3 regions of the Pseudarthrobacter sp. MOO14 genome follow, and region 1 is predicted to be linked to each of the others. Evidence: riboswitches for the same ligand, from Rfam matches in the RefSeq annotation. Region 1 holds a riboswitch; each other region holds the start of a gene.
What was found. A riboswitch is a leader RNA that binds a small molecule or an ion and turns the genes downstream of it on or off. The one in region 1 is predicted to bind thiamine pyrophosphate.

Region 1 (10,557 bases):
CCCAGCGAGCCGGCCCATGAGTCGAAGAGCTGGGCCGCCGAGGCACCCGCCTCCAGCTGCGCCTGGAGGAACATGCCGGAGGCGTCTGCGGCCCAATTTGCCAGGGCGTGCCAGGTTTCGGGGTCGGCGTGCATCATGGTGCGCGGGCCAAGGTGGTCGCGCGACGGCTTTCCTTCGACCATGTACGCGGCCAGCGTGAAGGGGGCGCCGGCGAAACCGATGAGCGGCGTCTTGCCCAGTTCAGCCACCGTCAGGCGGACGGCCTCGCGGATGGGCTCAAGCGCTTCCCAGGTCAGCTGCGGGAGGGCGGCAACGTCGGCGGCCGTGCGCACGGGCTTGTCCAGGACGGGCCCCACCCCCGGCACGATGTCGACGCCGACGCCGGCCAGCTTCAGCGGAATCACGATGTCGGAGAAGAAGATGCCGGCGTCGACGTCGTGGCGTCGTACGGGCTGCAGCGTGATCTCCGAGGCCAGTTCGGGCCGGAGGCAGGAGTCCAGCATGGCGATGCCCTCGCGGACCTTGAGGTACTCCGGCAACGACCGGCCCGCCTGCCGCATGAACCAGACGGGACGGCGGGAGGGTTTGCCTCCGCGGTAGGCCGTGATCAGCGGTGAGTCCGCTGTGCGGCCGTCCATCAGTGGATGGTCTGCGGCGAGGGCGCCGGCAGCGGAGACGGCAGGGCTAGGAGTCATGCTTTTGATTGTGCCCAAAAAGAGCCGCAAAAGATAACGACAACCTGTCGCCGTGCGGCCCTCGCGACGGGAAGGTGTCCGGGATCACCGCAGGGTGTGGCGACTATCCTTTCCGGCGGTTGTTCTACCGGGCAACGAAAAAGCTATGATTGGTCTGCTGTGGTTCTTTTCTCATTGGTGGCTACACACGCCGACATCGATCTTGAAACCGTCGCTCAGCTGAGCAACGGTTCCTCAGGGATTGCCGCGTCCACCCTCATCGAATCCCCCGCCGTGGCCGGCGCCGTGGTCCTGGCCACCTGCAACCGCTTCGAAATCTACGGTGAAGCCCCCAACGCTGCCGACGTCGAGGCTGCCCGCGCCGCCCTCGTCGCCCGCATCAGCGAGGCCAGCGGCTTGGCTGAACCCTTGGTCTCGCGTTCGTTCAATACCCGCACCGGGCCCGAGGTGACCCAGCACCTGTTCGCCGTGAGCGCCGGGCTTGACTCCGCCGTCGTCGGTGAACGCGAAATTGCCGGGCAGGTACGGCGCGCACTGATTACCGCACAGCACGACGGCACCGCCAGCGCCGGACTGGTCCGGCTCTTCCAGGCCGCGTCCAAGACCGCCAAGGACGTCGGCGCCCAGACTGCCCTGGGGTCCCGCGGCCTCTCCATTGTCTCGGTGGCGCTGGATCTTGCCACCGACCTTTCCGAAAGCCCCGACTGGTCTGCGAAGAAGGTAGTGCTTTTCGGAACCGGCGCCTACGCAGGCGCCACCATGGCCCTCCTCCGCGAACGCGGCTGCACGGACATCAGTGTCTACTCGTCTTCAGGGCGGGCCGAAGGATTCGTGGCAACACGCGGCGGCACGGCGCTGGACGCCGAGTCCCTGCGACCGGCGGTTGCTGCGGCTGACGTCATGATTGGCTGCAGCGGTTCGGACACCCGGGTGGAAGCCGATGAACTGGCCGAGGTCCGTGCGGATTCCACGCAGCCGTTGATCGCCATCGACCTTGCCCTCACCCACGATTTCGACCCCGCCGTCGGCGAACTGGACGGCGTCGAGCTGCTCACCCTGGAATCGGTGCGCCTCGCTGCCCCACAGGAGCAGGCCGAATCGCTGACGCACGCAAGCGGCATCGTCAACGGCGCCGCCAGGGCGTTCGAACAGGAACGCGAAGCCCGCTCGGTGGACTCCGCCATCGTTGCCCTGCGCCGCCACACCATGAACGTGCTGGACGCGGAGATGGAAAAGGTCCGGGCCCGCCACGGCTGCACCGCCGCCGCGGAAGAAGTCGAATTCGCGCTCCGACGGATGGTCAAGCAGCTGCTGCACGTTCCCACCGTCCGCGCCCGCGAACTTGCCGCCAACGGGCAGCAGGATGACTACGTGGCCGCTTTGGAAGCCCTGTACGGCATCACCGTCGAGCAGCCCGGAGCCGCTCCGGCCGCAACCGCGGAGGCCGAATGCCCGGTGGACCACACAGGCCGCGAAACCGCCTGACGTCCCGGCAGCAACGCCCGCTCACTTCCTGCCCCAATTGAGCCAACGCCCGCTCACTTCCTACCCCCCATTGAGCCAACGCCCGCTCACTTCCTTCAAGAAAGTGAGCGGGCGTTGATTTGGAAGCTGTCGAAAGTGAGCGGGCGTTGGGGAAATTGGTGTCGAGGGTGAGCGGGCGTTACCGTCAGTAGACGGGCTTGTCAGGCTCCACCTCGCGCACCCAGGCCAGGATCCCGCCGTCGAGATGGCTGACCCGCTGGTAGCCTGCCTGGCGGGCCGCCGCGAGGACGTTCGCCGAGCGCGTCCCGGCCTTGCAATGGAACACGATGTCCCGGTCCTGCGGGAGTTCGCCCCACGCCTCGCCCGCCAGGATCCGTCCCTGCGGGATGAGCTTGGCTCCGTCGATCCGGACGATGTCGTACTCGCCGGCCTCCCGGACGTCCACCAGTTCGAAGTCCTTGAGCCCGGCTTTCCGCGATGCCAGCATGGTGGCCAGCTGGGTGGCGGTGATGGTGTGTTCCGTGTCCGTGGTGGACGCCGGGGCAATCCCGCAAAACGCCTCATAGTCCGTGAGTTCAGTGATGGGCTCCGCCGCCGGGTCCTTGGCGACCCGGATCTCCCGCCAGCTGCCGCCCAGGGCATCGAACAGCGCCACGCGGCCCAGCAGGGAGCGCCCGACGCCGGTAATCAGCTTCACCGCCTCGGTGACCATCAGCGAGCCCACGGCGGCGCACAACATACCGAAGACGCCGCCCTCGCCGCAGGAAGGCACGGAACCGGCGGGAGGGGCCTCGGGGTAGAGGTCCCGGTACGTGGGGCCGTGCTTCTCCCAGAAGACACTCACCTGTCCGTCGAAGCGGAAGATGGAGCCCCACACATAAGGCTTGCCCAGGATCGCGGCGGCATCGTTCACCAGATACCTGGTGGCGAAGTTGTCAGCGCCGTCCAGGATCAGGTCGTACTCTGCGAACAGTTCAAGCGCATTGCCCGAATCCAGGCGCACGTTGTGGAGCCGGACATCCACCAGCGGGTTCAGGGCGGCGATGGCATCGCGGGCCGACTCGATCTTGGGCCGTCCCACATCCTGCACGCCATGGATGACCTGGCGCTGCAGGTTGCTCAGGTCCACCACGTCGTCGTCGATGATGCCCAGCGTCCCCACCCCAGCCGCGGCGAGGTACAGCAGTGCTGGTGAACCGAGGCCGCCGGCTCCGATGACCAGCACTTTGGCGTTCTTGAGCCGCCGCTGCCCCAGCGCGCCGATCTCGGGAATGATCAGGTGCCGGGAGTAGCGTTCCACCTCGGCAGACGTCAGGGCAGCTGCCGGTTCCACCAGCGGATCCAGCGAATGGGTTGAAACATTTGCGGTGAACGTCGAAGCCATACTTCAATGTATGCCCCGGGATACCGCCGGGTCATATTACCCCGCAGTAAAGTGAATGTAACTGCAATGGAAAGAAGGACAACTGTGGTCCCTGAAGCACGGGCTGACCGCCCGCCCGCGGCCGAACCGCAAACTCCCTCCCGCCCCGCAGGCCAACGGTCCGCCCGGCTGCCCCGGGACGAACGCCGCGCGCAGTTGCTTGCCGCCGCCCAGGAAGTTTTCGTTGCGAACGGCTACCACGGGGCCGCGATGGACGAAATTGCAGAGACTGCCCACGTGAGCAAGCCTGTCCTGTACCAGCACTTCCCGTCCAAGCGTGAGCTGTACCTGGCCCTGCTGGAAAGCCACCTGACGTCACTGACCGAGCTGATGCTGGGGGCGTTGAACTCCACCACGGACAACGACGAGCGCGTTCAGGCCGTCATGCGCGCCTACTTCCACTTCATCGCCAACGACGACCAGGCACACCGCCTGGTGTTCGAATCGGACCTGATCAACGATCCCGATGTCAGCTCCAGGCTGGAGACCTTTAATCGGACCTTCGCAGACGCCATCGCCCGGGTCATTGCCGAGGACACCAAGCTCCCCCACCTGGAGGCGGAGCTCCTGGGCCGCGGCCTTGCCGGGATGGCGCAGGTCAGCGCCCGGTATTGGCTGGAAACGGACGGCAACCTGGACCTCAACGTGGCCAGCGACCTCATCTACCGTTTAGCTTGGCGCGGAATCTCTCGCTTCCCCAAAGAGTCCTAGACTACAAATAAGACATCATCGACGAACCAGGCTGGGAGGCCCCCTTGGAAATTAAGATCGGCGTTCAAAACGTTGGCCGCGAAATCGTGCTCGAATCAGACCAGGATGCTGAGACGGTGGCCAAGACTGTTGGTGAAGCCATCAATGACGGCACCCAGTTGCGCCTGAAGGATGACAAGGGACGCCTGATCATTGTGCCCGGCAACGCACTTGCCTATGTGGAAATTGGCGCTGAAGAGGTCCGCCGCGTAGGTTTCGGCCAGTTCTAGGCTGACCGCACGTTCCAAGGAGATCCATGCTGTCGCTGACCATCGTGGTGCTTGCCACGCTCGCCGCCGGGTTTATCGTCTGGGCCAATGACAAACGCCATTCCCGATACGGCGCGGGCGTGCCCGCCGGGATCGCCGTGGGCGTCGCGGCGATGGCGTGGATCATCCTCATGACGGCAGGTTTCGGCTACCTTCCGGGTTTGACGTGGCTCCCCTGGGTCCTGCCCATCGTCCTCGGCACCGCCGCGGCCATTGCCGCCGTCGCCTACCTGGGCCGCACCCGGACACGCCATGACACCGAACGGCTGAACGCGGTCCTGCGGGGCTGAACCGACCCTGAGTAAAGCCTGTGGCCACCACCCGTCCGGGTGGTGGCCACAGGCTTTTTGGGGGCTAGAGGAACTCGGCCCGGCCCTCCATCGCCGATGAGGCCAGGGCGTGTTCCCGGCGCGGGATGCGTCCGGCTGCCCTCGCCAACCGTCCGGAAACCACGGCGTGCTTGAACGCTTCCCCCATCAGCGCCGGGTTCTGCGCCCGCGTCACGGCTGTGGCCAGCAGGACGGCGTCGCAGCCCAGTTCCATGGCCAGGGCGGCGTCGGAGGCCGTACCGATGCCCGCGTCCAGGACCACGGGAACCGAGGCCCGGGAGACGATGAGTTCGATGTTGTGCGGGTTCAGGATGCCCAGGCCGGTGCCGATCGGTGCGCCGAGCGGCATCACGGCGGTGGCACCAAGATTTTCCAGCCGCAGCGCCAGCACGGGATCGTCGTTGGTGTAGGCAAAGACCTTGAAGCCGCGGTTGACCAGCTGCTCGGTGGCGTCAACGAGTTCCACGGCGTCCGGCAGCAGGGTCTGCTCGTCGGCGATGACTTCCAGCTTCACCCAGTCGGTTTCGAGGGCCTCCCGGGCCAGTTCCGCGGTGAGGACAGCGTCCCGGGCCGTGAAGCAGCCAGCGGTGTTGGGCAGGACTTTGATCCCGTGGTCCACCAGCAACTGGAACAGAGAGCCGGTTTCCGCGGTTGAGTAGCGCCGCATGGCCACCGTGGTCAGTGCCGTGCCGGAGGCCAGGAGCGCAGCGCCCAGGCCGTCCAGGCTGGGTGCACCGCCGGTGCCCATGATGAGCCGGGATCCGAGGGCGACGCCGTCGATCACCAGGGTGTCATCTGCGGCTTGGCTTGCGGTGTTGATGGTGCCGGTTTCGGTCATGGGGTCAGCCTCCTTGGACTGCAGTGACGAGTTCGATGTCGTCGCCGTCGGCGAGCGCGGTACCGAACCATTGGCTGCGCGGCACCACCTGGGCGTTGTGGGCGACGGCGACGCCCAGTTTCCTGCCGTCCGTCGCCTGGCCGTTGGGGGCCAGCGGCCGCCCGGTGACCTGGCTGACGAGCGTGGTGATGGAGGCGCCGTCGGCCACCGTGTGCGGGTTTCCGTTGAGGGTGATGTTCACGCTGTCTCCTTCAGATGGGGGCTGGGGACGGCCAAGGCCGACCCGGAAAAACGGTCCGGGCTGAACGGCGCCCAGCGGGGATCGGCGGCCCCGTCCAGGAGTGCCGTGCAGATCGCGGCGGCGGCGGGCGTGAGCAGCACCCCGTGCCGGAAGAAACCTGTCGCGATGACCAGCCCCGGCACGTGCCCGTCCGCTGGGCCCCCGGATCCCAAGGACGCCGCAACCCGGCCCAGCAAGGGTGCATTGTCGGGGGTCCCGGGGCGCGCCCGGGCGGTGCATTCCAGGAGTTCCAATTCGGCGACGGCGGGAACCAGCGCCTGGGCGTCCCGGAGCAGCTGGTAGACGCTCCCGGCGCTCACGGCGTCGGAGAGGGCGTCCTCCCGTTGGGACGCGCCGATGACTACCGTGCCATCCTCCCGGGGCACGATGTACACCGGGATCCCGTGGACCAGCCCACGCACCGTGGCTGTCACCAACGGGCGGAGGTGCTGCGGCACGGAAAGCCGGAGGATGTCCCCGTGCACCGGCCGCAGCGGCAGGTCAAGGCCGTGGGGCAAGCCGTCAAGGGACGCCGCGTGCAGGCCGTTGGCCACGACAGTTTCCCCCGCCAGGACTGTGCTGCCGCTCCCAAGGCGGACGCCGGCCACCGTCCCGTCCTTCCACAGCAGTCCGGCCGCCCGCTCCGGGACGGCAAAACCTTCCGTTGCACCGGCAACCGCCACCGTCGGGGTTTCCCGTACCGTTGCGGCGAGCGCCAGGCGCACGGACGCTATCAGCCTCCTCGGGTCCACCTGGTGGTCGGCCGGGGTGTCCAGCGCACAGGAGATCCCCGGGCTCAGCAGGGGTTCGCGGCTGCGGGCTTCACGCACGGTCAACGGTGCCACCTCCAGGCCGCTGGCCTGCTGCACTGCGCGCAGGTCCATCAGCGCCCGCCGGTCGGCAGCGTCGACACCGACAGCGAGGGTGGGTGTCATCAGGTAGCCGGTCCCGGCTCCGGCTGCTGCGGCGACGCCGGCAGCGAAGCCTGGCCAGCGGGATGATGCGTCGAGCATGAGTTCCAGGAGGTCCTCTTCCTGGTAGTGCAGCTCGCTGACGGGGGCCAGCATGCCGGCAGCGGCCCAGCTGGCGCCGGCGCCGGGCGCGTCATCGATGAGGGCAACGGACCTGCCGGAGCGCTGGATCTCCCAGGCGATTCCGTGTCCCACCACTCCGGCGCCGATGACGGCGACGTCGGCCCGGATGGCGTCATCGCCAAGTCCGGGCAGGCAGTTCCTGGTGCTGGTCATGGTGTGGTTCCTTCCCTACGCCGGTATTAGCCGGATCAGGTCAAGCGGTCGGCTCCGACGCCCTCTCAGCCCGGCGCTTTGTGACAGCTGCCGCGGGCTCCCGCAGTACCAGCCCAGTTTAGAGGAACTAGGCTGGCAGGCATGAATATGTCCCCCTCCTCCTTTCCTGCCCTTGGGGCGGCCCGACTGTACCTCTGCACGGATGCGCGCCGGGACCGCGGCGACTTTGCCCGGTTCGTGGATGCCGCGTTCGCCGGGGGCGTGGACATCATCCAGTTGCGCGACAAGAGCATCGAGGCAGCCGAAGAACTGGACCTGCTGGCGGTCTTGAAGGAGGCCGCGGTTCGCCACGGGCGGCTTTGGGCCGTTAACGACCGGGCCGACATCGCGGTGCTGTCCGGCGCACCGGTGTTCCACATCGGCCAAAAAGACTTCCCGTTGGCTGCGGCCCGGACGCTGGTCAACGGCAATGCGGCCATCGGGCTGTCCAGCCACAGCCCGGAGCAGGTGGATGCCGCCCTCTCCGCCGCTGCCGGGCCTTCCCACCTGGACTACTTCTGCGTGGGGCCCGTCTGGGCCACGCCCACCAAACCCGGCCGGACCGCCGTCGGGCTGGACCTGGTGAAGTACGCCGCCAAGGCTGCCGCGGAAGTACCCAACCCGGTGCCGTGGTTTGCCATCGGGGGCATCGACCACGGGAACGTGCACCAGGTGGCGGAGGCAGGAGCACGGAGGATCGTGGTGGTGCGTGCCATCACGGAGGCGTCGGATCCCGCGGCCGCTGCGGCCTCCCTGCTCGACGCGCTGGACGCTGCCGGCCCCGGGCCTGCGTAAACCCAGGACTTGGAGTTACGCTGACTTTTGTGTCACATCATCGGTTGGCTCCCAATGTCCGCGACCACCGGAACGCCTTGGAAGAGGCACTGGGCGCGTTGCGGACCGAACTCGAACTGCCGGGGCCTTACCCGGCCGCGGCAGTGGACGACGCCCGCGCCGCCGTGGCGGCCCTGAAACTGCCGTCCTATGACCTGACCGCCGTCGCATTCGTGACCATCGACCCCGCCTCGTCCACGGATCTGGACCAAGCCGTGTTCATCGAGCCGGACGGGGGCGGCTACCGGGTGCTGTACGCGATCGCCGATGTTCCTGCATTTGTTGCGCCGGGTGGTCCGCTGGATGCTGAAACCAGGCGCCGCGGGCAGACGTTCTACGCTCCCGACGGCCGGATCCCGCTGCACCCGGAGGTCATCAGCGAAGGGGCCGGGAGCCTGCTGCCGGGCCAGGAGTGTCCGGCTTTCGTCTGGGAATTCACGCTCGACGCCGACGCAGCAGTGACGTCCGTGGGCGTCAGGCGGGCGCGGATCCGCAGCCGCGACAAGCTCAGCTACAAAGGTGCACAAGCAGCCCTCGACGCCGGCACCGCTCCCCCCGTGCTGCAACTGCTCCGGGAAGTGGGGCTGAAACGGGTGGCGCTGGAGCGGGAGCGCGGGGGCGCCAGCCTCAACATGCCGGAGCAGGAGATCGTTCAGCTGCCCGACGGCGGCTACCGGATCGACGCCGCCCCGCAGCTTCCCGTGGAGGACTGGAACGCGCAGATTTCGCTGATGACGGGGATGGCGGCCGCCCAGCTCATGCTGGAAGGCAAGGTGGGCATCCTGCGCACCATGCCGGCCCCGGATGAGCGGTCCCTGAGGCATTTCCGGCTGCAGACCGAAGTGCTGGGCAGGCCGTGGGACGGCGAAGTCACCTACGGCGAGTACCTGCGGTCGCTTAACCCCACCGATCCCCGCCAGCTGGCCATCATGCATTCGGCCGGGATGCTGTTCCGGGGCGCGTCCTATACGGCGTTTGACGGGACGGTCCCGGACGACGGCATCCAGTCCGCCATCGGCGCCGCCTACGCCCACACCACCGCCCCGCTGCGCCGGCTGGTGGACCGCTTCGTGCTGGTGATCTGCGAAGCCCTCAGCAACGGCGGTGATGTTCCGGGCTGGGCACGGGAGGCGCTGCCGCTGCTGCCGGGAATCATGGCCGGTTCCGACCAGCTGGCTTCGCGGATGGAGCGGATGGCGCTGGACACGGTGGAGGCGGCATTGCTGCTGAACCACATCGGCCAGGAATTCGACGCGATCGTGATTTCCGGGTCCAAGCCCCAGAACGGAAACGGCAACGGATCCGCCAAGAACGGCAATGGAAACGGCAACGGAGCCACTAGGAACGGCAACGGGAACGGCAGTTCCGGGATCATCCAGATCGCCGAACCGGCGGTGACGGCCCGCTGCGCCGGCGAGCTGACGTCCGGTACCAAGGTGCGCGTCCGGCTGCTGTCCTCCGACATCACCACCCGGCAGATCCACTTCGAACTGGTTCCATAAGGGCCCTATGGACGCGGCAGGAAGGGGCAACACGGGGATTTCGCCCCTGTACGGCTAGACTGGGAAGGTAGAACTGGATGCCCGGTCGTTGATTTCCTTGATTTGAAACCAACAAGCCCGCCCCTACGCGATCTTGAGATTTGCCCGTTGGTCACCAGTGCCAGCATTAGATAGCCCGCGATCGGCTTCCACTGGATTAGCTTGCGCGCCCGAGCGTGCTCCGGAACGGCCAGGACTGGCCGGCCCGTTGAGCAGGCAGCGCCATTGCCCAAATGAATAAGGAAACTCCCCGTGAGTGAATTGCATACCCACCAGCTCCTGACCGATGCGTCCGGCACCGAGACCATCGAGCCGGAAGAGACCATCATCTCGGACGAGACCCCGCACGAGATCGCGGAGAAGTCCTTTGCCGACTACAACGTCCGCGCGGATATTGTCGAGTCCCTCGCCGACGCCGGGATCACGCACCCCTTCCCCATCCAGGCCATGACCCTGCCGGTGGCCTTGGCGGGCCACGACATCATCGGCCAGGCCAAGACCGGTACCGGCAAGACCCTGGGCTTCGGCATCCCGGCGCTGCAGCGGGTCATCGGACAGGACGACCCCGGCTACGCCAAATTGGCCGTCCCGGGCGCCCCGCAGGCCCTGGTCATCGTCCCCACCCGCGAGTTGGCAGTGCAGGTGGCCAACGACCTCCAAACGGCCTCCCGCAAGCGCAACGCCAGGATCACCACCATTTACGGTGGCCGCGCCTACGAGCCCCAGGTTGAAGCACTCCAGCAGGGCGTCGAAGTAGTAGTGGGTACCCCGGGGCGCCTGATCGACCTGTACAAGCAGAAGCACCTGAGCCTGAAGAACGTCAAGCT
Region 2 (10,557 bases), 1.1 Mb from region 1:
CCGTTCTTGGCGGCCGCCTGATTGGCCATGGCGCGGCCGGCCCTGATCTGCTCGAGCAGGGCCCCGGACTCCAGGCAGGGCTTTGTCTGCGTCTCGATCTGCTCAAGCTTCAGCTCGGCACTGAGGCCCATCTCGTCGTCGTGATCCGCCTGCTTCCCGGAGTGGTGGAGGTCCGGGTCCACCGGGAGATCGTCCGCAGCGACACGGTGTCCGGCGAGGAGGGCGTCCGCCAGGGCAAGCGGCTCCCCGGACTCCGGATCAACAATCAGGAGTTCTTCCTCGACGCCGAAAGTACGCATACGAACATTCTGCGTCAGGGCCAGGAAATTCCGGGCGCAGCTGCTGATCATGACGAAGCATGAACGCCTAGTCCTGGAAGTACTCCACCTTGGCGCCGATGGTGTTGAGGCGTTCCGCCAGGTCCTCGTAGCCGCGTTCGATCACGTAGATGTTGCGCAGCTCGGAGACGCCCCGTGCGGCGAGCATGGCCAGCAGCAGGCAGGCAGCGGGGCGGAGCGCCGGCGGGCAGCCCACCTCCGCGGCACGCCACTTGGTGGGTCCGTTGACGTAGATCCGGTGCGGGTCCAGCAGCTGCACCTGCGCACCGAGCCGGTTCAGCTCTGTCAGGTAGATGGCACGGTTTTCGTACACCCAGTCGTGGATCATGGTCTGCCCGTGGGCGTTCGCGGCGATCACGGCAAAGAAAGGCAGGTTGTCGATGTTCAGCCCGGGGAACGGCATGGGGTGGATCTTGTCCTCGGGCGCGCGCAGCTCCGACGGCTTGGTAGTCACGTCCACCAGCCGGGTGCGCCCGTTGCGGGCCATGTATTCGCCGGAGATTTCGAGCTTCTGCCCCATCTGGCCCAGGGTGGCCAACTCGATTTCCATGAACTCGATGGGTACCCGGCGGACCGTGACCTCGGAATTGGTGACGATGCCGGCCGTAATCAGGCTCATGGCCTCAATCGGGTCCTCGGACGGGAAATACTCGATCTCGGCGTCGATCACGGGCCGGCCGGTGATCCGGAGCGTGGTGGTTCCCACGCCCTCGATAGCCACCCCGAGCATCTGCAGGTAGAAGCAGAGGTCCTGCACCATGTAGTTGGGGCTGGCGTTGCGGATCACGGTTGTTCCCGGCCGGTGGGCCGCCGCCATGATCGCATTCTCGGTAACGGTGTCCCCCCGTTCGGTGAGGACGAAGGAACGGTCCCTGGTGTCCGCGGGAGGCGCCTGGACCGTGTAGAAACCGGCGGTGGCTTCCACCGAGAGCCCGAATTCGCGCAGTGCCTGCATGTGGGGTTCCACCGTGCGGGTGCCGAGGTCGCAGCCGCCGGCGTAGGGCAGCCGGTACTCCCGTGACTCGTCCAGGAGGGGGCCCAGCAGCATGATGACGCTGCGGGTTCGCCGGGCCGCGTCAACGTCCATCCCTTCCAGGTCCAAGACGGCCGGGCGGCGCAGGCGCAGATCAGTGTCGTTGAGCCAGGTGCATTCCACGCCGATGCTGGTCAGCACTTCAACGATGCGGTTAACTTCTTCGATCCGGGCGAGGCGGCGGAGCACGGTGGTGCCCCGGTTGATCAGGCTGGCGCACAGCAGCGCCACGCCGGCGTTCTTGCTGCTGTTGACATCCACCGCGCCGGAGAGGGTGCGGCCGCCCTCCACCCGCAGGTGCGTCATCCTGGGCTTGCCCACGTTGACGATGCTCCGGTCGAAGATGGTCTCCAGCCGCTGGATCATCTTGAGGCTGAGGTTCTGCTTGCCTTGTTCCATCCGGGCGACGGCGCTTTGGCTGGTTCCGAGTTCGGAAGCCAACTGGCCTTGGGTCCAGCCCTTCTCAGTCCGGGCGTTCCTCAACATGGCGGCGACGTGGCCGGCGGTCTCCTGAGTCATGACGCGAATATATCATAAATGAGATAGAAGGTCGCGGTATGGCCATCCGAGGGAGTATCCGGGGTGACCTACCCGCTACATGCGATAGTACCGGCAGGTAACCCTGCTAGCTGCCCAGCCACACCATGTTCCAACGGCCCGCGGCAAGCGCCGCACCGAGGGCGCACCCGGCGATCAGGACGCCACCGCCTACCACCCACAGGTCCAGCACACTGAACGTCGATTCGCGGGCCCAGGTTCGCTGCCCGCCGCCGAAACCCCGCGCTTCCATGGTCACGGCAAGCCTCGACGCGCGGCGGATCGCCTGCACCAGGAGCCCGAAACTTTGGCCCAGGGTCGCCTTCACCCGCTGGACCACGTTGCCGCGCGACCCCACGCCGCGGGCACGCCGGGCCATCCCGATGGTCTGCCATTCCTCGGCCATGAGCCCCACCAGGCGCATCGCCGCCAGGGTTCCCAGGACGAACCGGTGCGGCAGGCGCGCCTTCTGTGCCAGCGCATCGGCAAGGTCCGTCGGATCGGTGCAGCTCATCAGGAGCACCGCCGGAAGGGCGATCGCGAAGCCCCGCAGCAGGAAGCCGATGCCCAGCTGGAGGGAGCCTTCGCTCATGGTCCAGATGCCGGCGTCGAGCAGGATCCTCCCGCTGTCCGGCGCCAGGATGGACGTGCTCCAGCCGCCGATGGCGGCGGCGAGGATCAGCGGCCAGCCCCGCTGCCAGAGCAGGGACACGGTGAGGCCGGCCAGGGGAAACAGGATCAGTTCGAAGACCAGCGCCACGGACGCGGACACCCAGTCGATGGACAGCGCCAGGACCGCGGTGATCATCACGACGGCGGCAAATTTGCTCAGCGGGTTGGCCCGGGCAAGGAGGGCGCGGTTGCCGTCCAGGGTCAGCTGCTGCCTCATGGCGCCACCGGTTCCGTGGCGGCCATCCGCAGCTCGGCCCCGCCCAAAGCCCGGGTGAATTCGGCGTCGTGGGTCACGGACACCACGGCCGTGCCGGCGTCCAGGAGTTCGGAGAGGAACGAGGCCAGCTCCGCCCAGGTGTTGGCGTCCTGCCCGAACGTCGGCTCGTCCAGGACCAGCACCTGCGGGCTGGCGGCCAGGACCGTGGCCACGGACAGCCGACGCTTCTCACCGCCGGACAATGTGTAGGGATTGGCGTCCACCAGCTGGGTGAGCCGCAGCCGCTCCAGCAGTTCCTCCACCCGGTCCTCGCCGTGGCCCAGGTGCCGCGGCCCGAACAGCAGCTCGTCCAACACCTTGCCCGTCACGAACTGGTGCTCCGGTTCCTGGAACACGGTGCCCACCCGTGAGATCAACTGCTCTGCCTTCCACGCGTAGGGGTCGATCCCGGCACCGCGGCTAAGGTCCACGGCGGCCGACACCTTTCCGGACACCGGTTCAAGGAGCCCGGCAAGGGTCAGTGCGAACGTTGATTTTCCGGCGCCGTTCGGGCCGGTGACGGCCAGCGCCTGGCCGGCCCGGACCTGCGCGGCAACACCCTCCTGGACAGGAACCGGCGGAATCTTCCGGAAGCCTTTGCGGCGGGGACGCTCGCGGGAGACCGCCAGGTCTTCGGCTGCAAGCAGGAGGTTGCCGGTTACGGCGGCCGGGATGCCGGACCGGCGGCGGGTGGCCGGCACATACCCCGGCACCCAGACTCCGGCCGCCGTCAGCATGGCCCGGGCCTCGCTGAGCACCCGGTCCGGAGGTCCGTCCAGGAGCACGGCGGGATCCGAGGCGGAGCCCGGCTGCAGGACCACGATCCGGTCCACCAGGTCCTTCCAGACGGAAACCCGGTGCTCCACCACCACCAAAGTGGCCCCGGTCTTGTCGAGGCAGCGTGCCACGGCGTCCCGGACCTCCAGGACGCCGTCCGGGTCAAGGTTGGCGGTGGGCTCGTCCAGCAGGATCAGCCCGGGACGCATCGCCAGGATGCCCGCCAGCGCCAGGCGCTGTTTCTGACCGCCGGAGAGGGCCGACGTCGGGTGGTCCAGCGGGAGGTGGGACAGTCCGACGTCGGCAAGCGCCTCGTGCACGCGCGCCCAGATGGCGTCGCGGGGCACGGCAAGGTTCTCGGCGCCGAAGGCGACGTCGTCCCCTACCCGGGAGAGGACCACCTGCGTCTCCGGGTCCTGCTGCATCAGGCCGGAGCGGCCGCGACGCTCGAGGGGCGGGGCGCCGTCAACCAGCAACGAACCGGACTCGTCCGCATCGCCGGCCTCGCCGTCGTCGTTGATGTCGCCCAGGACCCCGGCGAGGGCATGCAGGAGCGTCGACTTCCCGGCACCCGAGGGACCGAGCAGGAGTACCCGCTCGCCGGGGCGGATATCCAGGTCGAGGGCGTGGACGGCAGGTTTGGCCCTGCCGGCATGCCGCCAGCCCCAGCCGCGGGCCGTGACGGCGGCAGGGCGCACGCCTCCTGCGGCGTCCTGGGAAGGTGCCATCAGGAGAAAACTGGCTCCGTTGCAGCCTTGCGGGACGCGAAGGAACTCAGCACCCCGGTGCGGGCCAGGCCGCGGGTGGCGAGCCAGGACAACGCGCCCGCCAGCACCGCGCCGGACACCGTGGTCAGGACGATATAGGCGAGCTTGTCCGCCCCGGAGTAGGCAATGTTCCAGCCCCACGGTGCGAATGAGTCATTCAGGCCGCAGAAGAAGCCCGCGGCCGCCCCCGCCACGAGGGAGACGGGCAGGTTGAACTTGCGGTAGACGAAGACCGCGAAGATGATTTCCGCGCCCAACCCCTGGATGAAACCGGAGAAAAGGACGGAGGCGCCATACTGGGAACCCATTAGGAGCTCGCCCGTTGCGGCCACGGTTTCGCAGAACAGGGCGGCTCCGGGTTTGCGGATGATGAGCATTCCCAGCACGCCGGGAATCATCCAGCCGCCGGCCAGGATCCCGGTCAGGGGCGGGTAGGCGGCGTTCATGGGGGCCGACAGGGCGGCGGCGCCCTGGTCCCAGGCCCAGAAAATGACTCCGCCGGCGATGGCCACCAGGGCCGCCACCACGATGTCGACGACGCGCCAGGACTTACTGGTGGTCTTCTTGATTGCAGCAGTACTCATGTGATCCTCCTGGGTAACAGGAGGGGAAAGTGGCTCCGGCTGGCGGACTGTTGCCGGTCCGGCCGGACACTTTGAGAACTCGACTCCCTTGCGCCGGTACTAACCGGATCAGGTTCGAGGGTCTGCGGCTGTCCCGCACTCTCAGCGCCCACCTGCGGTTCCCGGCATGGCCAGGTTGTCCGACGGCGGCGCTCCCCTGTCGTTTTTGAATGTTGATGTTCGCGTGTAAATACTGCCCGGTTTGGGCGTGGTCAAGTTTACACCTGGCGGGGGCTGGGCGGCGGCCATGCCGGCTGTTGAACCGGATGTGACCGCGGACCGCCGTCAGCGGGCCCGAGAGGATGCCGGCCATGCCCTTGCCCGGACCGGTCCGGGTGTACGGCTAGGCTGGAGACAGTCCGTTTTCCGCCCGCAAGGAGTACTAGGAATGAACCTCTTCATCAAGCTGCTCGGTACCGCGGTGAGCCTGGGCGCAGGCCTGGTCGGCACCAAGCTCGTCAACACCATCTGGGAAAAGACCACCGGGCAGAAGCCGCCCAGCGGCAAGGGCGAGGACGTGCCCACCAGCCTGCGGTCGGCCTTGACCTTCGCACTGATCTCCGCCTCCGTCAGCGCCATCATCCAGGTCCTGGCCAACCGGGGCACCCAGCGCGCCATCACCCGCTTCGCCAAGACGCAGGACATCGTCTAGCTACTGGCGGTTTTCGCCGTCGTCGCGGTTGTCCGTCAGGGCAGCCTCGGCGGCGGCTTTTTGCACTACGGCCTCAAGCTCATCGGCGGCGAGCAGCTCCCGGTGCAGGTGCTTGGTGCGGTAGCCGGCCCGGCCCACCATGTGCGCGGACACCGGCACCGTGAGCAGCTGGAAGATCCAGGCCACCACCAGGACCGGCCAAACCCACCAGCTGCGCATCTGCAGCCCAATGGCTGCCAGCAGCAGGAACAGGCCCAGGACCTGCGGCTTGGTGGCGGCGTGCATGCGGCTCATCAGGTCCGGGAAGCGGAGCAGCCCGATGGCGGCGCCCAGGGACAGGAGCGCACCCGCCACCATGAACACCGCGGAGGCAAGGTCGATCCACGCGTCCGCGCCGGAAAAGTCAGGATTCATGGGGGTTCACCCTCCGGTCGGCGACGAACCGGGCCACCGTGACCGACCCGATGAACCCAATGATGGAGATGGCCACCACCAGCATCAGGTTGTTCAGGTGCCGGTTCACGGCCATGTCCACGCACAGGGCCCCGCCCAGGATGGCGAGCAGGACATCGGCCGCAAGGACCCGGTCCAGCAGCGAAGGGCCGCGGGCAATCCTGATGATGGCCCCGCCCGCGGCGAGGGAGAAGATGACGGCCGTGACCGCCAGGACAACAGGCATCATGCAGACGCCTCCATTCGGACGGCTTCAAGTTCTTCGGCGGAACCCATGATGCGGATCAGGCCCGCTTCGATGGACCGGACCTCGTTCCGCAGGCCCTCGATGTCCTGCTTGGAGGTGATGTTGAGTGCGTGCAGGTACAGGGTGGAGGCCGGGCGGTCCACCTCCACCACCAGGGAGCCGGGAATCAGGGAGATCACGTGCCCGGTGGCGGTGACGATCAGGTCCTGGTGGCTCCGGAGCTTCACCGCGACGACGGCGTTGGTCACCTTGGGTCCGCGGACGGTGGCCAGGTACAGGACCTGGCCGCTGGCGACCACCACTTTCGCCAGGAAGGCAAAGGCGAAGGGCACGGCGTACAGGATGTTGAACCGGCCGCTGAGTTCCACCGGCGGAAGGTAGAACAGCCTGGCAACGCCTACCGCCAGCAGGGCACCGAAGAGCAGGTTCCCGGGGCTGAAGTCCTGCCACAGGGCGCCCCACACGATCACCAGCCACACCAGGAGGGGAAGCTCCTGCCGCAGCGAAATCCGTTTGCGGCTCATCGTCCTCCTCCCGTCACGGTGGCCGGAACGGCGGTATTGCTGCCGAGGACCGACTGGATGTAGGGGGCCCGGTCCAGCATGTCCCGCGCAGCCTGGTCGGAGAGCCCGAACAGCGGCCCGGCGAACACGGTGAGCGCGACGCCGAGCACCACCAGGCCAAGGGTTGATCCCACCATGGTGCGCGGCAGGAGCGTGACCGTGTTGAGTTTGGCGCCCGGACCGGCGGCGCGCCCCGAGGGGCCGGCCAGCAGCACGGGGTCCGGATGTTCGGCGTCCTCCGGCTTCCGCCAGAACGCCCGGTTCCATACGCGGGCAATGGCCAGCAGCGTCAGCAGGCTGGTCAGCACCCCGCCGATCACCAGTGCGTAGGCCAGCGGGGTCCCCAGCTCAATGCCGGCCTGCAGCAGCCCCACCTTGCCGAGGAACCCGGAGAACGGGGGGATGCCGGCCAGGTTCATGCCGGGGATGAAGAACAGCATTGCCAGCAGGGGCGAGAGCTTGGCCAGGCCGCCCAGCCGGTCAACGGAGGAGCTGCCGCCGCGGCGTTCGATCAGGCCGGTCACCAGGAACAGGCTGGTCTGGATGGTGATGTGGTGGGCCACGTAGAAGACCGCAGCCGCCAGCCCGGCCACGGAGGACATGGCCAGCCCGAACACCATGTACCCGATGTGGCTGACCAGGGTGAACGAGAGCAGACGTTTGATGTCGCTTTGCGCCAGCGCACCAAGGATGCCCACCACCATGGTCAGCAGCGCCACCACCATCAGTGGCGTGTTCAGGGTGTCGCCGGGGAACAACAGCGTCTCGGTCCTGACCATGGCGTATACGCCCACCTTGGTCAACAGGCCGGCGAACACGGCGGTGACGGGTGCCGGCGCCGTGGGGTAGGAGTCGGGGAGCCAGAAGGACAGCGGGAAGACGGCGGCCTTGATGCCGAACGCCACCAGCAGCATGACGTGCAGCAGGGTCCTGGTGCCTTGGTCCAGGTCGCCCAGTTTGAGGGCGAGGTCAGCCATGTTGACGGTGCCGGTTGCGCCGTACACCATGGCGATGGCGATCAGGAACAGCACGGAGGACACCACCGACACCACCACGTAGGTGACGCCGGCGCGGATCCGGGGCCCGGTGCCGCCCAGGGTCATCAGCACGTAGCTTGCGGTCAGCAGGATCTCGAAGCCGACGTAGAGGTTGAAGAGGTCGCCGGAGAGGAACGCGTTGGACACCCCCGCCACCAGGATCAGGTAGGTGGGGTGGAAGATCGAGACCGGTGCGTCTTCGTCGCCGTCGGCCATGCCTTGCCCGGTGGCGTACACCAGCACGGCGAGGCTCACTGCCGAGGAGACCACCAGCATCAGCGAGGAGAACTGGTCCACCACCATCACGATGCCCCAGGGCGGCAGCCAGCCGCCGATGGTCACCGCGGCGGTCCCGCTGTTCCACGCGGACGCCAACAGGAGGCATTCGAGGGCCAGGGTGAGTGACAACAGTCCGATGCTGACCGCCCGCTGGGCCCGGGAGTGCCGGATCAGGAGGAAGGTCAGTGCGGCGCCCAGGATGGGAAGGACGACGGCGAGCGGGGCCAGGCTGGCGATGTTCACTTTTTGCCGCCTTCCGGGCCGGATTCGATGGTGAGCGAGCCGGGCTGTTCTTCCGCGGCTGCCTGTTCGGCCGGCATTTCCCGGCCTCCCGCCGTGACGGTGGCGAGCGGAAACTCGGATGTTTCGGCCGGGATTTCGGCGTCGTCCTCCGCGTCGAAGCTCGGTGTTTCCGCCACCCGGAGGTCCTCCACGTCGTCCTGGATATCGTCCTGGCGGGCCAGGACCCACGTGCGGTAGATGATGCCCAGCATGAACGCCGTGACGGCGAAGGAGATCACGATCGAGGTCAGGATCAAGGCTTGCGGCAGGGGGTCGTTGTAGTCACCGGCGGGGGTGTCCTTGGTGAAGAACGGAGCCAGGCCGGCGTATCCCCCGGTGGAGAGGATCAGCAGGTTGGTGGCGTTGGCCAGCAGCATCAGCCCCAGCAGGACGCGGGTGAGGCTGCGTTCGAGGATCAGGTAGATGCCGCAGGCATAGAGGGCGCCCATGACGATCAGCAGGGTCAGGTTGACGCTCATGCGTTGCCCTTTGCGGTGGTCTCGGCAGGAATACGGTCCGGTTCCTGGTCCTGCTGTGCCGGTTCAGGCCCGGCCGCAGCGGACCGTTCTTCCATGTGTTCATCGATCTCGGCACCCAGGCTGCGCAGCACGTCGAGCACCAGGCCCACCACCACCACGTACACGCCGATATCGAAGATGGTGGAGGTGACGAACTTGATGTCGCCGAAGACGGGCAGCCACACCTCGATGATGGCGGACTGGAACACCTGGCCGCCCAACAGCAGGGGCGTCACGCCGGAGGCAGCGGCCAGGGCCAGGCCGGTGCCCAGCAACGCACCGGCGCTCAGCGGTGCGGCTTCCCTCAGTTCGAACCGCCCGCCGGCCAGGTAGCGGATGGTCAGGGCCAGGCCGGCGGTCAGGCCGCCGGCGAAACCGCCGCCGGGCAGGTTGTGGCCGGCCAGCAGCAGGTAGAGCGAGAAGATGATCATCGAGTGGAACATCAGGCGGGTGACCACCTCGAAGATGATGGAGCGGCGTTCCGGGGCGAGGGTCCTGCCCGCCACGATCCAGGCGTCCCGTGCCGAGGCGGCGAACTTCCGGCTGATGGCCAGCGCCGCACCGTCGCGGGACCCGGGGTCCACGCCGTGGTACCGCCCCACGGTGCCCTCGGCAACGGAGGCGGACCGTTGCAGGCGGTCTCCGCGGCCGCGGACGAAGATCAGGCTGGCCACGCCGGTGGCGGCCAGGGCCAGGACGCTGATCTCACCGAATGTGTCCCACGCCCGGATGTCCACGAGCGTCACGTTCACCACGTTCAGGCCGCCGCCGCCCTCGTAGGCGAGCTGCGGGAACTGCAGGGACACCGGGATGGCGGTCCTGGCTCCCATGGCGAAGATAGCGGCGAACACCATGGTCACGCCGAAGCCCAACCCGATGATGACGCGCAGCACCCGGTACTTTCCGCCGGTGCGGTCACGAAGCTCAGGAGGAAGGCTGCGCATGGCCAGGACGAACGCCACCAGGATGATGGTTTCCACCAGCATCTGGGTCAGGGCAAGGTCGGGGGCGCCCTGCAGGGCGAACATGAGGGCGATGCCGTACCCGGTGACGGAGACCATCAGCACCGCCAGGAAGCGCTTGTTGGCCTTGACGGCGGCAAGGGCGCCAATCACGATGCCCGCGCCGGCCACGAGCTGCAGCGGCGAGTGCGGGTCCACGAGGTAGATGTCCTGCGGCAGGGCATTGCCGCTGAGCAGGATGGCGGTGAGCGGCAGGACGAACGCCACGCTGAGGATTACGGCGAGGTAGAAGTAGAGGGAACCGCGCTGGGTCCGGCCCGTGATCCAGACGGCGGCGTCGTCCAGGGCGCCGATGGTGAGCTGGTAGCCCCGGTCGCCGTCCACCCAGCCCGGAACCCGTGCCTGCACCCTGGCCACGGCGTTGCGGCCGACGTACATCGCCAGGCCCAGCACGAACGTGACGGCCGTCAGCCCCAGTGCCGGGGTGAAACCGTGCCACAGCGCCAGGTGGCCGGCCTGCTCAGCCGGCGTTCCGGCGTCGGGCGCCGTGGAGGCGAACAG
Region 3 (10,557 bases), 430 kb from region 1:
CGCTGGGCCGCTGGGTCTTGGCGTTGAGCAGGATCTCCACCGCCATGGTCTCGTCAGCGGATTCGTCCAGGAAGATGTGGACGTTTCCCTCTCCCGTCTCGATGACCGGCACGGCGGAATTGGTCACCACCGTCTGGATGAGGTCGCGGCCGCCGCGGGGAATCAACACGTCCACCCGGCCGCGGGCCTTCATCAGGACATTGGCGCCGGCGCGGCCGAACTGGTCCACGGTCTGGACGGCGTCGGCCGGCAGGCCTACGGATTCGAGGGCTTCGCGCAGTACCCGCACCAGGACCTGGTTGGTGGCTTCTGCTGCACTGCCGCCGCGCAGGATGACGGCGTTGCCGCTCTTGAGCGCCAGGCCGGCGATGTCCACAGTGACGTTGGGGCGTGCTTCGTAAATGGCTGCCACAACGCCCATGGGCACGTTGACCTGGCGGAGGCGCAGTCCGTTGGGGAGGGTTTGGCCGCGGACAACGTTGCCCACGGGGTCCGGGAGGTTGGCCAGGTTCTCGAGGGCCGCCACCAGGCCGTCAACACGGCTTTCGGTGAGGGTGAGCCGGTCCAGGAGCGCTTTGGAGGTGCCGTTGTCCCGGCCGCGCCGGACATCCATGGCATTGGCTGCGAGGATTGCCTGCACGTTCTCCTGCAGGGCCGCGCCCACGGCGCGGAGGCCGCGGTCCTTCCATGCCCGGTTGGCGGTGGCCATGCCGCGGGCGGCGTGGCGGGATCGGTCCGCGATGGCGTGGACTGCCGCTTCGACGTCCGCTGCGGCGGCCGGCACCCCTGTCTCCTGTCCTGCCGCCGGGCCCGTCTGCGCGTGGTCAGCAGTGGTTCCGGTATCAACGGCAGCGTGGATCAGGGCGTCAGTCATAGTCCAAGTTTAGGCGAGCCGGGGGCCTGGACCAGCACCAGGTCATCTACATGAACAACTTCGCGGTCATAGCCGCTGCCGAGTTCCTCGCCCAGCTCCCTCGTGGAGCGCCCCAGCATGTGCGGCAGCTCCTGGGATGAGTAGTTCACCAGTCCCCGGGCAACTACGGTGCCGTCGGCACCGGCCAGTTCGACGGCGTCGCCCGCTTCAAAGTCGCCATGCACCGCCGAGATGCCCGCCGGCAGCAAGGACGTGTGATGGTGGCGCACGGCCCGCACCGCGCCGTCGTCCAGGACCAGGCGGCCCTGCACGGACGCGACATGTGCCAGCCAGAGGAGGCGGACGGGCTTGCGCGAGCCGTTCACGGAGAACCAGGTGCCGACGTCCTCGCCGTTCAGGGCGGCGGCGGCGTTGGGCGTGGATGTCACCAGCGCGTGGATGCCGGAGCCTGCCGCCATGCTGGCGGCTTCCACCTTGGTCATCATTCCTCCGGTGCCCACCCCGGCCTTGCCTGCTTTGCCAATGGACACGCCCTCGAGGTCCTGCGCTCCGGTGACCAGCGGGATGCGCTTGGCACCGTGGGCCGGCGGACCGTCGTAGAGGGCGTCGACGTCGGACAGCAGCACAAGCGCGTCGGCGCGCACCAGGTGTGCCACCAGGGCGGCGAGCCGGTCGTTGTCGCCGAAGCGGATCTCGTGGGTGGCCACGGTGTCGTTTTCGTTCACGACGGGGACCACTCCGAGGCTGAGCAGCCGGTCCATGGCGCGGAGGGCGTTGGTGTGCTGGCTGCGGCGCATCAGGTCCTCGGCCGTGAGCAGGACCTGGCTGACAGTGACGCCGTGGGCGCCAAACGCCTGGGTGTAACGGGCCATCAGGAGGCCCTGGCCCACGCTGGCCGCCGCCTGCTGGGTGGCCAGGTCCCGGGGACGCTTTTCCAACCCCAGCGGGGCCAACCCGGCGGCGATGGCGCCGGAGGAGACCAGGATGATTTCGGCACCCGCGTTGCGCTTGGCGGCGAGGGCGTCGGCCAGCGCGGTGAGCGACTCCTCGGAAATGCCGCCCTTGATGCTGGTCAGTGAGGAGGACCCCACCTTCACCACGATGCGGCGGGCATCTGCCAGCAGGCTTCTGTCCGCGGAGCCCGCAACCGGCGCCGCGTCCACGACCCTAGAGGTCATCGTCCGCTTCCATTCCACTGTCCTGGACGGGGCGGGCAGCACGGCGTCCGCTGACGGACTCGGTCCAGATACCGGCTTTGCGCTCGGCCTCGAGTTCGGCACGGGCGGCGGCTTTGGCGTCGCGGCGTTCCTGCTGTTCCTCACGCTTCTGGCTGCGCGTGGGGCGGTCGCCGATATCGGCGAACCGGACGTCCGTGCCACGGGGTGAAGCCAGGAGTTCCGCGCCTGCCATCATGGTGGGCTCCCAGTCGAAGACAACGCCGTCGTCCTCGCCAATGACCACGGTATCCCCCGGCTTGGCGCCCTGCTTGAACAGTTCGGTTTCCACGCCCAGCTTGGCCAGCCGGTCGGCAAGGTAGCCGATGGCTTCCTCGTTGGTGAAGTCGGTCTGCTTGACCCAGCGCTCGGGCTTCTCGCCGAGGACACGGAACAGCGGCTCCAGGTTCTTTTCCTCGCGGCGGATCTTGAACCCGGTTTCATTGACGGCGCGCGGCCGGAGCACGACCGGCTGGACCTTGGGAGGTTCGGCGGCGACGGCGTCGCGGGCGGCTTGGACAATTTCGGCCATGGCGAAGCCGAGCTGGCGCAGGCCCTCGTGGCTGGTGGCGGAGACCTCGAAGACGCGGTAGCCGCGCGATTCCAGTTCCGGGCGCACGAATTCTGCCATGTCTTTGCCGTCGGGCAGGTCCACTTTGTTCAGTGCGACGAGGCGGGGGCGGTGGTTGAGGGGGACCACTTGGCCGTCGGAGCCTGCGTAGCTCATGTCCACCGCGTACTTTTCGAGTTCGCCTTCGATGATGGCGAGGTCCGAGAGTGGATCGCGGTCGGATTCGAGCGTGCCGCAGTCGAGCACATGCACCAGGGCGGCGCAGCGCTCAACGTGGCGCAGGAAGTTGTGCCCGAGGCCCTTGCCTTCGCTGGCGCCTTCAATCAGGCCGGGGACATCGGCAATCGTGAAGCGGACGTCGCCTGCCTGGACGACGCCCAGGTTGGGGATGAGGGTGGTGAAGGGATAATCGGCGATCTTGGGCCGGGCGGCAGACATCGCGGCGATCAGGCTGGACTTGCCCGCGGACGGGAATCCCACCAGCGCGATGTCTGCAATGGACTTCAGTTCCAGGACCACATCGCGGGATTCGCCTTCGATTCCCAGCAGGGCAAAACCGGGAGCACGGCGTTTCTGGGAGGACAGGGCTGCGTTGCCGAGTCCGCCGATGCCGCCGGCGGCGGCCACATATTCGGTGCCTTCACCCACCAGGTCGGCCAGAACGGTGCCGTCCTTGGACTTGACCACGGTGCCGTCGGGAACGGGAAGGACCAGGGTTTCGCCGTTCTTGCCGCCGCGCCAGTCGCCCATGCCGGGCCCGCCGTTGCTGGCGTGCCGGTGCGGCGCGTGGTGGTAGTCGAGGAGGGTGGTGGTCTGGTGGTCCACCCGGAGGATCACGTCGCCGCCGTTGCCGCCGTTACCGCCGTCGGGCCCGCCAAGGGGCTTGAACTTCTCACGGTGGACGGAAACGCATCCATGGCCGCCGGTTCCGCCGGATACGTGAAGTACTACCCGGTCTACAAAGCTGGCCACGTGGATCTCCTCAGAATGCTGTTTACGCGGCGCCCGGGGACGCCACAACGATTGTAATGCGGTTAAAAGAACAGTGGAGCGGGCCCTCAGGCCCGCTCCACCGCTTCAAAACTGGTTGTTACTCTGCGGCTGCAGCAGCAACGATGTTGACCACGCGACGTCCGCGGCGGGTGCCGAATTCAACGGCGCCCGGGGTCAGTGCGAACAGGGTGTCGTCACCGCCGCGGCCTACGCCGGCGCCCGGGTGGAAGTGGGTGCCACGCTGGCGGACGATGATCTCGCCTGCGGAAACGACCTGGCCGCCGAAGCGCTTGACGCCGAGGTACTGTGCGTTGGAATCGCGACCGTTGCGAGTGGAGCTCGCGCCCTTTTTATGTGCCATCTGAAATGCCTGCCTCTAAATTCTGGGGAATCTGTTGAAATGCCTGAACAGTAACCGGTGGTTACTTGATGCCGGTGATCTTGACCTTGGTCAGTTCCTGGCGGTGACCCTGGCGCTTCTTGTAGCCGGTCTTGTTCTTGAACTTCTGGATGACAATCTTAGGACCACGCAGGTCCTGGAGGATTTCAGCCGTAACAGTTACCTTGGCCAGGTCCTTGGCTGCGGAGGTGACCTTGTCACCGTCAACCAGGAGCAGTGCGGGCAGCTCAATGGTGCTGCCGGCTCCACCGGCGACGCGGTTCAGGGTAACGAAGTCTCCAACGGAAACCTTCTCTTGGCGGCCGCCTGCGCGGACAATCGCGTACACCACTTGGGAACTCACTTCTCTCGACGTTTATAACAAAATTTGCGTGCGGAACCGACTCAATAAAAGCCTGGTTTCTCGCTGTGCCTCAACGCCGTGGGGTCATAACCCAAGTGTTGGCGTAAGCACCGAAGATCCAGAATACGCTAAATCCGTCTCCAGCCGCAAATGAGGCTGGTTCCGGAGGGCCGGCTGTGATAGTAACCACAGCATGGCATGCAGCGCCGCAACCGTGCGTATCCATTGTAGCCGGGGCGCCGCCGTTGGACGTCAGGAGTGAATGCGCGGCGCGTCGAAGAATTCCACTTCGAGCCGGCAGGACTGCTTGAACGCCGTGACCATGGCGGCCTGTTCATGGTCGGAGGCCTTCCGTCCGGCCGCATCCACCATGGCGATGGCCTGCCGGGTGGCCTCGGCGAAGCCCTCGTCGGCATAGGTGCGGAGCCACGCGGCGTACGCGTGCCCGTCCGGTTCGCCCGCCGCGAGGAACCGGGCGTGCAGTGTCCTGCCAACCTCGGCGTAGAGCCAGAAGCAGGGCAGGACGGCGGCGGCAAGGACGGCATAGCTGCCCGACGCCGAGACGGCTGTGAGGTGGTCAACGTAGGACTTGGTGACGGGTCCCAGGCCCGTCTGCCCGGGCCGGGTGCTGAGCCACGAGCGGTGCAGTTCCGATTCAACCTCCAGGCACTGCCGGGCCGAGCCCGCCCAGAACAGCTGCTCCTCTTCGGAGGGGGCCAGGGCACTGGCACGGGCCAGGACCCGGGAGTAGCCGTTGAGGTATTGGGCGTCCTGGGCCAGATAGTAGGCAAAGTCCTTTTCCGCCAGTTCGCCGGAGACCAGGCCTTGGATGAAGTCCAGGGCGTAAATATCCGCCAGGTCCTGCCGGGCTTCGGCCCAGAGCCTGGCCGCGAAGCCGCCTTCCGGCAGGTGGGGCCGCACATGGTGGAAGTGGTGCACGGGCCCGTTCCCGTGGCCGACCTCCAGCCTGCCGGAATCCTCAAGCGCTCCGGCCAGCCAGGGCTTGACCGTCCGCAGCGCCCCTTCCCAGTCGCCCAACCGGGCCTGGACCGTGGCCATGGCAGAGGACAGCGAACAACCCGTCCCGTGGCTGTTGCGGGTGTTGACGCGGGGGCCGGGCACTTCCACCACGTCCCGGGCCAGCACACCGGCGGTGTTCACCAGGGCGTCCGGGCAGCCTTCGCCTGACAGGTGTCCGCCTTTTACCAGGACGGTGGCGCCGGTGGCATCCGCCAGGCGCCTGCCCTGGTCCAGCGCACCTTCCCAGTCCCCCGCTGGCTCTTCGCCCACCAGCATGGCCAGTTCGGGCAGGTTGGGGGTGATGAGGTGGGCAAGCGGGAGCAGGTCGCGGAGGGCGGCTTCGGCGGTTTCCTTCAGCAGGCGGTCGCCGCTGGTGGCCACCATCACCGGGTCCAGGACTACGACGGCGGGACGCACCTTGTCGAGCCATTGCTGGACCGTGCGGATCACCGCTTCGTCGCCGAGCATGCCGATCTTGACGGCGTCGATGGTGATGTCGTCGCTGACGGCATCGAGCTGCTGCGCCAGGAACGCAGCAGGCGGGACGTGGACGGCCACAACGCCACGGGTATTTTGCGCCGTCAGTGCCGTGATGGCGGCCATGCCATATCCGCCGTGCGCTGCAATGCTCTTCAGGTCCGCTTGGACTCCTGCTCCGCCGGATGGATCCGAGCCCGCAATGGAGAGGACCCGTGGGATGTCGCGGCCCGCAGGGGTGCCGGAGGCGTCAGTGGAGGCACTTGGCAGGGGCATGGAGAGGGTCGAAGACAACAGACATCCCTTCGCCGGTACTAGCCGGACAGGTTCAACGGGTGTGGATCTCAGCCGGCCTTCTGCGCGGCACCCCGTGTCGGTTTCCCAGCCTAGCCGGTGGCGCGGTGCCCGGCTAAAGGTGACAGCGGCCAGATGCAGGAAGTCCCCGCCCCGTGCACTGTTCCCCCTGTACTTTCGGGGGGAATGGTCCACGAGACGGGGACTTCACCTTTCGACGCCGTGGCTTGCCGGAATTTAGAGCTCCGAAGCCGGGACGCCCACGCCGAGGATGATGGGTTCCTCGGAACGCTTGCCGCTATCAGCAGGCTGCTGGTTCGCGGGCTCGGGGGCCTTGGCTGCGTGTGAGTGCCCGGTAGTTGCGGCTTGGACGTTCTCATGGTGCTGGACGGCGGTTTCGTTCGCGGCGCCCTGGGCTCGGCTGGCGGCCCGGTGGCGGCGCGGCCTGCGCTGCCTTGTCTGCTCCAGCGTGTGGTCGGAGTAGTCCTTTTCAGCCGGTGCTTCCGCGGCCCGCGCAGGGGCTTCGCTGCCCTGCGGCCGGGGCTCCTGTGCGGCCTGTTCCGTTGCCGGTTCAGCCGCTGCAGGATTTTTCGGAGCGTCCTCGACGGCGGAAACCGGCTGGCCGAGGTGCGCGAATGCTTCCGCGAGCCGGTCCAGCGTCAGGGCGGGCTTGGGCTGCTGCTCCTCCGCGTGCTCCACGAACGGAAGCGGGACTTTCTCGCCGCCGAACGTCAGGACCGCCGCGGGACGCCCGTGCGTATCGGCGTCGTGCTTTTCCCCGTCAGCTGCCGGTGCAGGCTGGACCGGTGCTTGCGGGGCCGTAGCCTGCTCCGCCGGCGCGTGCCGGGCAGCTGCCAGCTCGTCGTCGTGGAGGTGCGCCGCGTGGGCCGCCGCGGCGATGTTGGCCAACGCAAGCCGGGTGGCTTCAGCCTTGGCGTGCCGCTCGGCGTCACTGGGATCCGGCTGCACAGTGTGCACGTGCACTGCCGGCGCCGGTACTGCCTCGGCCTGCTGGCCGCCGCGTCCACGGCGGCGCTTCCGCTCGGGGCGTGCACCGGGCTGGCCGGCATCGGTCCGCTGTCCGTCGGGGCGGTGGGCCTCCCCGCGGGCTTCGGGACGGTTGTCGGCGCGCTGGACGTGGTGTTCGGCCGCCACGATGTTGGCGCGGCGGTGCTCCACGGGATCGTCATGGGTCACGACGCCGCGTCCGGCACACGCCTCGCATTGCTCGCCGAAGACTTCCAGCAGGCCCGTGCCCATGCGCTTGCGGGTCATCTGGACCAGGCCCAGGGACGTGACCTCGGCAACCTGGTGCTTGGTCCGGTCGCGGCCCAGGCACTCGACGAGGCGGCGCAGGACCAGGTCCCGGTTGGATTCGAGCACCATGTCGATGAAGTCGATCACGATGATGCCGCCAATATCGCGCAGCCTCAGCTGGCGCACCACTTCCTCGGCAGCTTCGAGGTTGTTCTTGGTGACGGTTTCCTCGAGGTTGCCGCCGCTGCCGGTGAACTTGCCGGTGTTGACGTCCACCACGGTCATGGCTTCGGTCCGGTCGATGACCAGGGAACCGCCGGAGGGCAGGAACACCTTGCGCTCGAGTGCCTTGTGGATCTGCTCATCGATCCGCCAGGCGGAGAAGATGTCCTGGTCCTTGGTCCACTTCTCGAGGCGGCCCACCAGGTCCGGGGCGACGTAGGTGACGTAGGCCTCGATGGTGTCCCAGGCTTCCTCGCCGGAGACGATCAGCTTGGAGAAGTCCTCGTTGAAGACGTCGCGGACCACCTTGATGGTCAGGTCCGGTTCGCCGTACAGCAGTTCGGGGGCAAGGACCTTGGTGGAGGTGGACTGGCTTTCGATGCCTTCCCACTGTGCGCGCAGCCGGTTGATGTCGTGCGTGAGTTCCTCTTCGGAGGCGCCCTCTGCGGCGGTGCGGACGATGACACCGGCGTGTTCGGGGAGGCGGTCCTTGAGGATGCGCTTGAGGCGGTTGCGTTCGACGTCCGGCAGTTTGCGGGAAATGCCGGTCATGGAGCCGCCGGGCACGTACACCAGGTAGCGTCCGGGCAAGGAGATCTGGCTGGTGAGGCGGGCGCCCTTGTGGCCCACAGGGTCCTTGGTCACCTGAACCAGGACAGTGTCGCCGGACTTCAGGGCGTTTTCGATCCGGCGCTGCTTGCCTTCGAGGTTGACGGCTTCCCAGTTGACCTCGCCGGCGTACAGCACGGCGTTGCGGCCGCGTCCGATGTCCACGAAAGCAGCTTCCATGGACGGCAGCACGTTCTGGACCTTGCCCAGGTAGACGTTGCCGATCAGCGAGTCCTGCTGCGTCTTGGACACGAAGTGCTCGGCCAGGACGCCGTCTTCGAGGACGCCGATCTGGATTCTGTCGTCGCGCTGCCGGACGATCATCTGGCGGTCCACGGATTCGCGGCGGGCCAGGAACTCGGCTTCGGTGATCACGGTGCGGCGGCGGCCGGTGTCGCGGGATTCGCGGCGGCGCTGCTTCTTGGCCTCAAGGCGGGTGGAGCCCTTGACGCTGGTGACCCGGTTGTTGACCGGCGCTTCGCTGACCGCGCGCGGCGCACGGACCCTCGTCACCGTGTTGGGCGGATCGTCGCCTTCCCCACCGGTCAACTCCAGGTCCTGGTCACCGCGGCGGCGGCGGCGGCGACGGCGGGAGGTCACGCCGTCTTCCAGCGGCCCGTTGGCGTCCTCGTCGGCTTCGTCTTCGGCATCGGCGTCACCGGTGCCGCCCTCGACGTCTTCATCTGTCCGCTCGCCGATGCGGCTGCGGCCACGGCGGCCACGGCTGCGGCGCCGGCGGCGGCTGGCGGAATCGTCTGCGTCGTCGGCCTCTTCCTCGTCGGTCTCTTCCGCCGCGGGCGTCGCGGGGCGGACCACGGTGCTCAGGTCCGGCGCCTGGAAGAGGACTGACGTGGCGGAACCTGGTTCCAGGAACAGCGAACCAAAGGGGCTTGCTGCCGCCGTGGACGCGGCGTCGCTTCCGGCCTCGGGAGCTGCAGGTGCGGCGGCGGGCTCCTGTGCCTGCACCGGCGCCTGCGGGACCTCCTCGACGGCGGGGGCGGCGGCTTCCGGGGCAGCAACAGACGCCTCGGGGGTTTCCTCCGTTGCGGTTTCTTCCACGGCGTCCTGCACCGGAGCGGCGGCAGCAGCTTCCGCCGCTGCAGTTTCCGGGGCCGGAGCCGGGGAAGCGACCTTGCGGGTGGCTACCCGACGGCGGCGCACAGGCTTCGTTTCGACGTCCGCCGCGGCATCCGGGGCGGGGCCGGCAGCCGGGCCCTCATCGGCCGGCGCCGGTGCGGATACCTCAACCGCGGCAACGGCTGCGGCGGCGGTGGACGCAGCGTCGTCGGCGAACGCGGGCAGGGGTTCGGCGGCGTCGGCTTTCTTCCGGGCGCGGGTGCGGCGGGCCGGGGCCTTCTTCTCCGCGGCTGGTTCTTCCACCGGCGCGTCGGCCGCAGGCTCTGGTGCGGCAGCTTCGCCCGCTACGGCTTCGGCAGCCTTGGGCGCCGCCTTGCGCCGGACCCGTGGAGCCCTCTTCGGTGCAGCAGCGGCCGCTGGGGCCACTGCTTCGTCGTTAACGGCCAGTTCTCGATCAATATCCATATGTGGCTACACTCCTGCCCCTGACGTACCGCCACATCCGGCACCCATTGGGGCACATATTGTCAAAACCCGCAGGCGTTGACAGAAGTCAAATGGATGCTCCCGGGTTCGCACCGTCATTGGGGTGCGGCAGCCCACAGGAGCCGGTGGATGTTCTGAAACCCGTTGTTCTGCGTGCCACAACCAGGTGCCGCTCAATGGAGTCGCGGGAGTGCCGGAGAATTCCGAAGCCTGCCCTGCTCATCATTGGCGGTCTTGGGAACAAACCACCGGACCGGAGTCCGAATGTGGATCGGCTTCCAGCCACGTTCATTCTCTCATACCCGGGCCGGATCGCCGCGGAGGCCCGCGCTGCTCCTGCCTTCCTGGGTGGCGGGACCAGCCACCGGCGTTACAATCAGGCACAGGAGCACCGGATGAAAAGGACGCCACACCCATGCCCAGCATCTCCCCCGTCAGCGCCCACGAAAGCGATCGAGCCGTTGCGCCGCGCACCGCTGCTGCCGAAAACCTTCCCCGGATGACCCGGAACCGGCCGTTCGGCTGGCTTCTGGTCATCACTGGAATTGTGGGATGGCTTGCCTCCGGAACCCTTGTCCTGGAGAAGCTCGAGGTTCTCAAGGACCCCAACCACACCACCGTCTGCGATGTGAATCCGTGGATCTCATGCGGCCAGGTCATGCAGACCTGGCAGAGTTCACTGTTCGGGTTCCCCAACATGTTCATCGGAATCGTGGCCTT

Region 2: it holds a riboswitch for thiamine pyrophosphate, as region 1 does, so the genes downstream of both, AC4EEV_RS09780 (ECF transporter S component) here and thiO (glycine oxidase ThiO) in region 1, are expected to answer to the same signal.
Region 3: it holds a riboswitch for thiamine pyrophosphate, as region 1 does, so the genes downstream of both, thiD (bifunctional hydroxymethylpyrimidine kinase/phosphomethylpyrimidine kinase) here and thiO (glycine oxidase ThiO) in region 1, are expected to answer to the same signal.

What each region holds. Positions count from the first base shown of each region.
Region 1 is NZ_CM177849.1:921,801-932,357, forward strand. It holds gene hemE (uroporphyrinogen decarboxylase) at 1-695, opposite strand, end outside; gene AC4EEV_RS04200 (glutamyl-tRNA reductase) at 855-2,180, shown strand; gene moeB (molybdopterin-synthase adenylyltransferase MoeB) at 2,365-3,564, opposite strand; gene AC4EEV_RS04210 (TetR/AcrR family transcriptional regulator) at 3,649-4,314, shown strand; gene AC4EEV_RS04215 (DUF3107 domain-containing protein) at 4,359-4,583, shown strand; gene AC4EEV_RS04220 (hypothetical protein) at 4,610-4,912, shown strand; gene AC4EEV_RS04225 (thiazole synthase) at 4,977-5,789, opposite strand; gene thiS (sulfur carrier protein ThiS) at 5,794-6,030, opposite strand; gene thiO (glycine oxidase ThiO) at 6,027-7,316, opposite strand; TPP riboswitch at 7,312-7,430, opposite strand; gene thiE (thiamine phosphate synthase) at 7,458-8,150, shown strand; gene AC4EEV_RS04245 (RNB domain-containing ribonuclease) at 8,180-9,691, shown strand; gene AC4EEV_RS04250 (DEAD/DEAH box helicase) at 9,983-10,557, shown strand, end outside.
Region 2 is NZ_CM177849.1:2,069,935-2,080,491, forward strand. It holds gene AC4EEV_RS09760 (glutamate--cysteine ligase 2) at 1-299, opposite strand, end outside; gene AC4EEV_RS09765 (UDP-N-acetylglucosamine 1-carboxyvinyltransferase) at 367-1,890, opposite strand; gene AC4EEV_RS09770 (energy-coupling factor transporter transmembrane component T family protein) at 1,997-2,797, opposite strand; gene AC4EEV_RS09775 (ABC transporter ATP-binding protein) at 2,794-4,341, opposite strand; gene AC4EEV_RS09780 (ECF transporter S component) at 4,341-4,964, opposite strand; TPP riboswitch at 5,032-5,172, opposite strand; gene AC4EEV_RS09785 (DUF4235 domain-containing protein) at 5,392-5,655, shown strand; gene mnhG (monovalent cation/H(+) antiporter subunit G) at 5,656-6,069, opposite strand; gene AC4EEV_RS09795 (MrpF/PhaF family protein) at 6,059-6,337, opposite strand; gene AC4EEV_RS09800 (Na+/H+ antiporter subunit E) at 6,334-6,879, opposite strand; gene AC4EEV_RS09805 (Na+/H+ antiporter subunit D) at 6,876-8,477, opposite strand; gene AC4EEV_RS09810 (Na(+)/H(+) antiporter subunit C) at 8,474-8,995, opposite strand; gene AC4EEV_RS09815 (Na+/H+ antiporter subunit A) at 8,992-10,557, opposite strand, start outside.
Region 3 is NZ_CM177849.1:492,097-502,653, forward strand. It holds gene AC4EEV_RS02270 (glutamate-5-semialdehyde dehydrogenase) at 1-874, opposite strand, end outside; gene proB (glutamate 5-kinase) at 871-2,052, opposite strand; gene obgE (GTPase ObgE) at 2,042-3,631, opposite strand; gene rpmA (50S ribosomal protein L27) at 3,750-4,013, opposite strand; gene rplU (50S ribosomal protein L21) at 4,075-4,383, opposite strand; gene thiD (bifunctional hydroxymethylpyrimidine kinase/phosphomethylpyrimidine kinase) at 4,648-6,168, opposite strand; TPP riboswitch at 6,176-6,273, opposite strand; gene AC4EEV_RS02300 (Rne/Rng family ribonuclease) at 6,424-9,816, opposite strand; gene AC4EEV_RS02305 (vitamin K epoxide reductase family protein) at 10,253-10,557, shown strand, end outside.